Regions from separate parts of the Planococcus sp. TJ-302 genome, predicted to be linked through region 1. Evidence: predicted binding sites of a transcription regulator. Region 1 holds the regulator's gene; the other holds the start of a gene.
What was found. The regulator LexA, encoded in region 1, represses DNA repair genes until DNA is damaged. The targets are predictions, from matches to a motif close to CGAACATATGTTCG.
Positions count from the first base shown of each region.

Region 2: the regulator LexA is predicted to act here: its motif matches at 1,734-1,747, upstream of ruvA (Holliday junction branch migration protein RuvA).

Region 1 covers NZ_JBZDOI010000001.1:868,795-873,218, forward strand. The annotation lists gene tkt (transketolase) at 1-611, opposite strand, end outside; gene AC4EHB_RS04530 (DUF896 domain-containing protein) at 738-971, opposite strand; gene AC4EHB_RS04535 (YneB family resolvase-like protein) at 1,030-1,683, opposite strand; gene yneA (cell division suppressor protein YneA) at 1,680-1,997, opposite strand; gene lexA (transcriptional repressor LexA) at 2,163-2,783, shown strand; gene AC4EHB_RS04550 (class I SAM-dependent methyltransferase) at 2,829-3,569, opposite strand; gene AC4EHB_RS04555 (hypothetical protein) at 3,636-3,830, opposite strand; gene AC4EHB_RS04560 (hypothetical protein) at 4,000-4,200, opposite strand; gene glnA (type I glutamate--ammonia ligase) at 4,415-4,424, opposite strand, start outside.
Region 2 covers NZ_JBZDOI010000001.1:222,891-227,314, forward strand. The annotation lists gene AC4EHB_RS01185 (ACT domain-containing protein) at 1-10, shown strand, start outside; gene pheA (prephenate dehydratase) at 26-895, shown strand; gene AC4EHB_RS01195 (transcription repressor NadR) at 1,122-1,655, opposite strand; gene ruvA (Holliday junction branch migration protein RuvA) at 1,783-2,379, shown strand; gene ruvB (Holliday junction branch migration DNA helicase RuvB) at 2,399-3,403, shown strand; gene queA (tRNA preQ1(34) S-adenosylmethionine ribosyltransferase-isomerase QueA) at 3,419-4,424, shown strand, end outside.

The sequences.
Region 1 (4,424 bases):
TGGATGTTTTCAGAGAAACTCATACCAAGGTCGCCGTCAAGTGAGATATCGTTGCTATCGTATAAAACGACCAATTTGTTTAATTTCAAGTGCCCAGCAAGTGAAATCGCTTCGCCTGCTACGCCTTCCATCAAATCTCCGTCTCCGCATAGAGAGAAGGTATGGTGGTCGACGACATCCATGTTGTCTTTATTGTATGTAGCTGACAAATGGCGTTCTGCCATAGCCATGCCGACTGCCATGCCGATTCCTTGGCCAAGTGGTCCCGTTGTCGCTTCTACGCCAACTGTGTGATGATATTCCGGATGTCCCGGTGTTTTCGAATCCCATTGGCGGAAGTTTTTGATCTCGTCCAATTCAAGTCCGTAGCCGCTTAAATGCAATAAGCTGTATAAAAGCATCGAACCATGTCCCGCCGAAAGCACGAAACGGTCACGGTTGAACCAGTTCGGGTTTTTAGGGTTGTGGTTCATGTGTTTTGTCCATAATGTATAAGCCATAGGAGCTGCTCCCATTGGCAATCCCGGATGACCTGAGTTCGCTTTCTCAATCGCATCGATGGAAAGTGTACGTATAGTAGTTACTGCAAGCTGATCTGCATGGTTTGACATAAAAACATCCTCTCACTAACAATTTTAATCCTATTCTAGTGTAGTCAACAATAGGAAAGAATACAACTAGAAATGCGCCAAGAGCCAAGCGCTGAAGTCTGGACGCAACAAAAAAAAGAACAAGTATTAATTTAAATACTTATTCTCTCGGATATTTTTGACCTTCTCCGGCGTTACATCGTTACCTTCCGGATCAATCACTTTTACGTTTTCAATTGTGCCGCGCATCGTTTGGCGGAAAGTTGCCAAATACTCCTGGCGCAATGCAGATTGTTCTTTTGCCTCTTCAATGGACAAGCCCACAGTCTTGGATTTTCGAGATAATTCGTTAATGCGTTTTATTTTATCTGGAGATAACATTAGAATCCCGCCTTTCTTCTATCATATCGTACAAAAGAAGCGGGATTTCTGCAATCTATTAGCCCTCTTTCATCTCGAGGTATTCTCTGTAGCGTCTGTGGACGGTTGCTTTGCTTGCCTGATAACCGAAGCCTTGCAGCGTTACCGCAATTTCATGGAACGTCAGCCCGTTCTGTTTCAGGCTGACAATCTGATCGATCGGCAAGTCTAAGCGCTCCCGTCCATCGGGGTTGCCCCTGCCTTTTAGATTGCGTTCAGGCTTGTAGCCATTTTCAACAGCGCGCTTCATGCCACGTTTGATTTTGGCATTATGTATTTTGCGCTGATATTCTTCAACAACCGCTAAAATCTCCAAGACCATGTCGTCCATATCATTTAATGCAATGGGACCTTGATCGGTCAATGTAAAAACCTCCACGCCATATTTTTTCATGACGTGAAGCAGCGCGATCCGAGCATGGCCACGGCCAAGACGGGTTTCATCCTGAATGAAAACCGCTGAAACTTTATCGGTTTTAACGACGTTGAGCATCTCCAAGAGCCCTTCCCGGTCCATTTCGTAGCCGCTGTGCTGATCTTTAAAGATGTCTGAAACAATGTATCCTTGCGCAAATGCGAATTTCAATAATTCTTCTTCCTGCCGTTCAAGTGAACTTTCCTGGGTGTCTTTCGTGGTGCTGACGCGGCAATAAATTAACGCAGACTTCTTCATTCTGCATCACCCGCCAGTTTGGTGGTTTCGTCTGGGGCGAATTTTAGTTGTTCGCTGGGGATTTTGATTGATTGTCCAGCAATGATCTTCGGAGTGCTTAAGCCATTCTCCTTCATGATTTCTTCAATCCACTCCTGATGGGGGGTATTGCCGCTGAATGATTCCGCAAGTGTCCACAAAGTATCGCCTTGTTCGACTTGCACTAGGCTCATTTGATCTTCCTGCGCGTTATGGGTGAAAACCGAATAGAATGAAAAAGATAGAATCAGAAGAAAGAGTACTGTCAGGTAAGAATTTTTTTGGATGAATGTCATAAGAACCGCCTCCTAAGAATGTGTGTTCGGAATGTATGTTCTTACTTTAATGCGAACAAGTGTTTTTGTCAACAAATAAATTCGAACCTATGTTTGCATTTCATATCCCAAGTTGGTATACTATTGGTAGAAAACATGCTGAACTATTAAAAAGAGGTGAAACTGTTGAAAAAAGTATCGAAACGCCAAGAAGATATTTTGTCATTCATAAAAGACGAAGTCCGGGCCAAAGGCTACCCGCCTTCCGTCCGTGAAATTGGAGAGGCAGTCGGCTTGGCATCAAGCTCGACTGTCCATGGCCATCTTGCCCGCCTTGAAAGCAAAGGCTTGATCCGCCGCGACCCGACAAAACCGAGAGCAATTGAAATTATCAGCACTGATGATTCACTGGTTGAAAAAAGCCCGGTCCTTCATGTACCGCTTGTCGGTAAAGTAACGGCTGGCGTTCCGATCACGGCGATCGAGAATGTGGAAGAGTATTTCCCGCTTCCCCAGTCATACGGAACTGAGGACGACCATATTTTCATGCTGGAAATCATGGGAGAAAGTATGATCGAAGCTGGCATCCTGAATGGTGACTATGTCGTAGTGAAACAGCAGCAAACCGCTAACAATGGCGACATCGTGGTAGCTATGACCGCTGATGACGAAGCGACAGTCAAACGATTTTTCAAAGAAGACAATTATTTCCGCCTGCAGCCTGAAAATTCATCGATGGATCCAATCATCGTAGACCAGGTCTCCATCCTTGGAAAAGTGGTCGGAGTTTACCGCCAACTACATTAATCATGACACATAAAGACGCCGAGAGAATTTCTCTCGGCGCCTTTTTTAGTTTCCTACCTTTTGGGCAGACAAAATCAACATCAACGGAATGCGCTCCCGCCGTTCAAACTCAGCTGCGGATTCGAAATTTGTAGGGACCGGCTTTCCTTCCCTGAGGGCAGTTACAGCAAATCCGGCTTCTATTAGCGCTGTAAAGTAGGTTTCTGTCGTTCGGTGATACTTGACGACTGTCTTGCTTATCCAGGGCTCACTGCGCTCTCCTTCCCTGAAATAATCATCGACCACCCAATCACCTCTGCGCTCGCCTTGCGCTTTACTCGCAAACGACGAAGTGGTCAATGGGTGCTGTACAGTGAAAATGAATTTACCGTCCGGCACCAATGCTTGATTGATTTCCTTGAACAAGTGTCTGATATCCGTCAAGTAATGGATGACAAACCGCGAGACAATCAAATCGTATTCTGAACCCTCTGCTTGAAACGATTCAAGGTCCGCTATATGTATCTTGCCACCCAGCTGTGCCGTTGCTCTACTTGCCAGCAATGCCATCTCCCTTGAGCCTTCTATTCCCGTATAGGATGCTGCTCCAGAGCCGAGCAGTTCATTGCCAAATTTACCGTCTCCACAACCGAGGTCCAAGATTGCTTTCCCTTCGACTTCACCCATTAGGTCACAGATAATCGGTTTCTCTATCGCGTTATTCGGGCTTTCCTTGCGCTCTCTCCGTTTCAAAAAAACCGCTAAAAAATCCTTATCGTCGTAAACACTCGATCCTTTAAATTCCACCTAGCCAGCTCCTCTTCTAATTTTAGGCATAAAAAAAGCATCCGTTAAAACGCGATGCTTCAGGCCTCATAATTCATAGACCATAATGTATTTTACTTGTGTGATAGTAATACGGTATAGGCGGTCGTTGTCCTGGTCCGTGATTTCAAACGTGCCGTGAGTCGGAATATTGCGCAATGCTGATTCTTTGTTTTCAGCATATACTGTCAGGACAATCGTATTGCCTTGGTCAAAATAGAATTCAACTTGGAAAGTTTTCATGCATCGGCCTCCTCTAAAGCAGAATGGTTTTTGCTTCTGTCTATCATACACCATTTGCGGGGCGAGTTGTCCATTCTTTTTGGAGTAAACGCTCTGGTAAATAGGGAAAACCCCGAATACGGACTCATAATGAGCCGAATTCGGGGTACCGGTATTCTGAAGATCGTATTCAATTTTTGCTTTCGACTTTTTGCTGTTGCGATATCCACCAATCGATATGCCTCACGTCAAAAAAGATTGTATTGGCATAGGACTGGCTATGTGGAATCTGCCTTTTTGCGATGCTCTCATTAATTTGTTCTTCAGTCCTCGGGCATCCTACAGAATCTAAATACTTCCGCAGGTCTTTAACCCCTTGAATTTTCGTCAAACTAATCACCCCCACAAAATCTTCTTACTTTCTAAGAAAATTCAGTATGGGCTATTAATCGTACTATGAATTCTTCTTAATGATACCACAGTCCTGGAAAAACTAAACTTCCAAAATCAAAAAACTTTTATTTACTGACCCAAGTGGATAAGAAGCTTGGAAAGTTTGCAAAAAAAAACACACCAGTGCAAGTGCGCTGGTGTGTTATATTTGCTTAATACATT
Region 2 (4,424 bases), 650 kb from region 1:
ATCATCTTAACTTAGGAGTGGTTGAATGGCTGGAGAAAACTTGAAGGACCGCATTTCGTATTTGGGGCCAGAAGCCTCATTCACCCATCTGGCGGCTGTCCGGGTGTTCCCGGAAAGCACGCTGGTGCCGTTTGCCACGATTCCTGAATGCATTGAAGCAGTAGCGGAAGGCCGCGTCGACTACGCGGTCGTGCCGCTCGAAAATGCGCTTGAAGGTTCTGTGTCGTTGACGGTCGATTATTTATTCCATGAAGCGCAATTGTATGTGGCGGCGGAAGTCCTTTCGCCGATCGGCCAGCATTTCCTGGTGCATCCGGAAAACGCTGAAGCCGAATCGTTCGAAGCGATTTACTCCCACCCGCAGGCGCTTGCCCAAAGCCATAAATTCCTGTTTTATACGTACCGGAACACGCCGCTCGAGCAATACAGCTCGACTTCAGCGGCGGCTAAAATGGTGTCGGAGCTTCCAGAGCGCCCGATTGCAGCGATTGGCAATGAATTCGCGGCCCATAAATACGGTTTGACAATCCTGCACCGCGATATCCATGATTTCCATTTCAACCACACGCGCTTTTTCGTGCTGTCGAAAACGAATCATAAATTGGAAATCGCGGGGCATGAAAACGAGATTAAAACGACGTTGATGATCTCTCCGCCGAAAGACGACCGTTCCGGCGTGCTCCATCAAATCCTTTCCGTCTTCGCGTGGCGCCAGCTCAATTTAAGCAAAATTGAGTCGCGCCCCTTGAAAACCGGGCTTGGCGATTATTTCTTTATCGTCGACGTGCTGGAAGACGAAAATGCGACAATGATGCGCGGCGCGCTCGAAGAACTTGCGGCGATCGGCTGCGAAGTTAAAACGCTTGGCTCGTATTATATGTATAAGAATTCCTGAGTTAAACCCTGCAGCCGTGTTGGCTGCGGGGTTTTTTATTGGTGCTGCAAACAAATTCGTTATTCCGCAAAGAAAGTGCAAGATTCCGCAAACAAATCCGATATTCTGCAAACAAACTAGTTATTCTGCAAGTAAATTCGGTTTGCTGCGAGTATTCTGCCGTATTCCGCAAGTAACACAACACCGTCCAATAAAAAACACAGAATCCTCAAGAGGATTCTGCGTTCTATTCATTATCTTCCAGCAAGAAGCCGTGCTCGCGCATGGCAGCTACTGCTGCGTCTAAAATGCTTTCATTTGCCCCGGTGATGGTGTGGAGATGTGTGCCGTCGGTCAATTCCAGCAGATAGCTCGCGCCGGTGTCGCGTACGCGCTTCATGAAGGCTTCAACGCCTGCTTCATCGGAGACGTGGATGCCGGCTGTCAGTTCGCCGTAGACGGGATGCTCGACAGAGACGTCTTTCACAGTGGCACCGGCGCGCACGAGAATCTTCAGTTCATCTTCCGTGTCGCTAGGCTGGTGGCGGCATGCAATCTGCCTGCTCGCTTCTTTGGAGCCGCTGGCGGCGAGGAAGAGATAGCCGGAGCTCGTTGCAATGATCGGCTCGCTGCGCGCTTTTAGGAGCGTCATGTCACTGACGATGACTTGCCGCGATACGTTGGCGAAAGCGGCAAGCTCACCGCCGGTCAACGGTGCTTCGGCGGTTTTCAGTTTTTCCAATAAAACCTGGCGGCGCTGTTCTCCGTAAAGTTTTTTCATTATGCAACCTCAGCTTTCCGGATAGGATAAATCCATTTTACCACGGACAATTTCCTAACGGGTTTATTTCGTAAAAGGCGAACAAATATGCTATAATCAATAGGTTAAAATGGAGGAGCGGACATCTATGTACGATTACATAAAAGGGATAGTCACACGTGTGACTCCCGAATATCTGGTAGTGGAACAACAAGGCATCGGCTGGCAGATTTTTGCGCCGAACCCGTACTCATTCGGCACTGAGGAATTGCAGGTTTTCCTGTATCATCACGTGAGGGAAGATGCGCATCTGCTATTCGGCTTTACGACGCTGGAGCAGCGCGAATTGTTCCGCAAGCTCATTTCGGTGTCCGGCATCGGGCCGAAGGGGGCGCTTGCGATATTGGCAAGCGGCGAACCGCAGCACGTCATCGAAGCGATCGAACGGGAAGATGAGTCGTATCTGGTGAAATTCCCGGGCGTCGGCAAAAAAACTGCGCGCCAAATGATCCTCGATTTAAAAGGCAAGCTGGCGGAGTTTTTCGATGCGCCATTCTTGACGAACGAAGCGCCAGGCTTGTTGGCTGAAGGCGATATCGAACTGGAAGAAGCGATGCTGGCACTTGGCGCACTCGGCTATTCAGAGCGTGAAATCACGAAAGTGAAGCCGCAGCTGAAAGACCTGGATTTGAACACCGAAGGTTATATGAAGAAAGCTCTGCAATTATTGCTGAAACAATCTTGATGAAAAGGAGGCGAACGGCATGGAAGAACGTGTAATCGGCAGCGAAATATCGGAATTTGACGAACGCTTTGAACAGTCGCTGCGCCCGAAATTCCTGTCGCAGTATATCGGCCAGCATAAGGTCAAGCACAACCTCGAGATTTTCATCGAAGCGGCGAAAATGCGCCAGGAAAGCTTGGACCACGTCTTGTTGTACGGGCCTCCTGGACTCGGGAAGACAACGCTCGCTGCAGTCATCGCCAATGAAATGGAAGTCGGCGTGAAAATGACCAGCGGTCCGGCAATCGAACGTCCCGGCGACTTGGCGGCAATTGTGTCGTCATTGGAACCGGGCGACGTGCTGTTCATCGATGAAATCCATCGCTTGAACCGCTCGATCGAAGAAGTGCTGTATCCGGCCATGGAAGATTTCTGCCTCGACATCGTCGTCGGCAAAGGGCCGACTGCGCGATCTGTGCGGCTCGACTTGCCGCCGTTCACGCTGATTGGTGCGACGACGCGCGCCGGCGCATTGTCAGCACCGCTGCGCGACCGATTCGGCGTGCATGCGCGCTTGGATTATTACGACACGGAATCGCTGACGGATATCGTAGAGCGCAGCTCAAAGCTCTTTGAAGCGGATATTGCGCCGAACGCTGCGGTGGAAATCGCCAGGCGTTCCCGTGGGACGCCGCGCATCGCCAACCGGCTGCTGAAGCGCGTGCGTGATTTTGCGCAAGTGCGCGGCAACGGTACGATCACAGAAGACATGGCGAGCCAGGCGCTCGAAATGCTGCAAGTCGATCCGCTCGGCCTCGACCACATCGATCATAAATTGCTGGTCGGCATGATCACCCGTTTCCGTGGTGGTCCGGTTGGCCTTGATACGATTGCGGCAAGCATCGGCGAAGAATCGACGACGATTGAAGACGTCTACGAACCGTATTTGCTGCAAATCGGCTTTATCCAACGCACGCCGAGAGGGCGCGTTGTGACCGCAATGGCTTATGAGCATTTTCAGATGGAAATGCCAGAATCTAAATAAAGGAAGTTTTAAAAAATGAACGTAAATGATTTCGATTTTGAACTACCAGAAGAATTGATTGCCCAGACGCCGTTGCTTGACCGTACGTCGAGCCGGCTTTTGGTGATGGATAAAAAAACAGGCAATGTCACGCATCGCCATTTCCGCGATATCGTTGAGCATCTCCATGCCGGCGATACGCTTGTGCTGAACGATACCCGCGTGTTGCCAGCGCGCATGATGGGTGTCAAAGAAGACACCGGCGCGAACATTGAATTGCTGCTGTTGAAAGAAATCGGCGAAGACGTCTGGGAAACACTTGTCAAGCCAGCGAAAAAAGTCAAAATCGGCACCGTTATTTCTTTTGGCGAAGGCCTTTTGAAAGCGGAATGCGTCGGACTCTTGGATCACGGCGGCCGCCATTTCAAAATGGTCTATGACGGCATTTTCTACGAGATTTTGGAGCAATTGGGTGAAATGCCATTGCCGCCTTACATCCGTGAAAAGCTTGAAGACCAGGACCGCTACCAGACCGTTTTTGCGAAAGAGCGCGGAAGTGCCGCGGCACCGACTGCCGGGCTTCATTTTACCGATGCGCTATTGGACGAGATCCGTGGAAAAGGCGTCAACATCGCGTTTATCACGCTGCACGTTGGTCTTGGCACTTTCCGTCCAGTGTCGGTTGATTCGATCGAAGACCACGAAATGCACGCGGAATTCTACCGCATCAACCAAGACACGGCGGACCTCATCAACAACACGAGAAACAACGGTGGCCGGGTCATTTCAGTCGGCACAACGTCGACGCGGACGCTCGAGTCCGTGGCCAATAAATTCGGCGGCGAATTGCAGGAAGACAGCGGCTGGACGGATATTTTCATTTTCCCGGGCTATGAATTCAAAGCGATTGATGGCTTGATCACCAATTTCCATTTGCCGAAATCGACCTTGGTCATGCTCGTCAGCGCATTGTCGAACCGCGGTGCCATTTTAAACGCTTATCAAGAAGCGGTTCAGGAACGCTACCGTTTCTTCAGTTTCG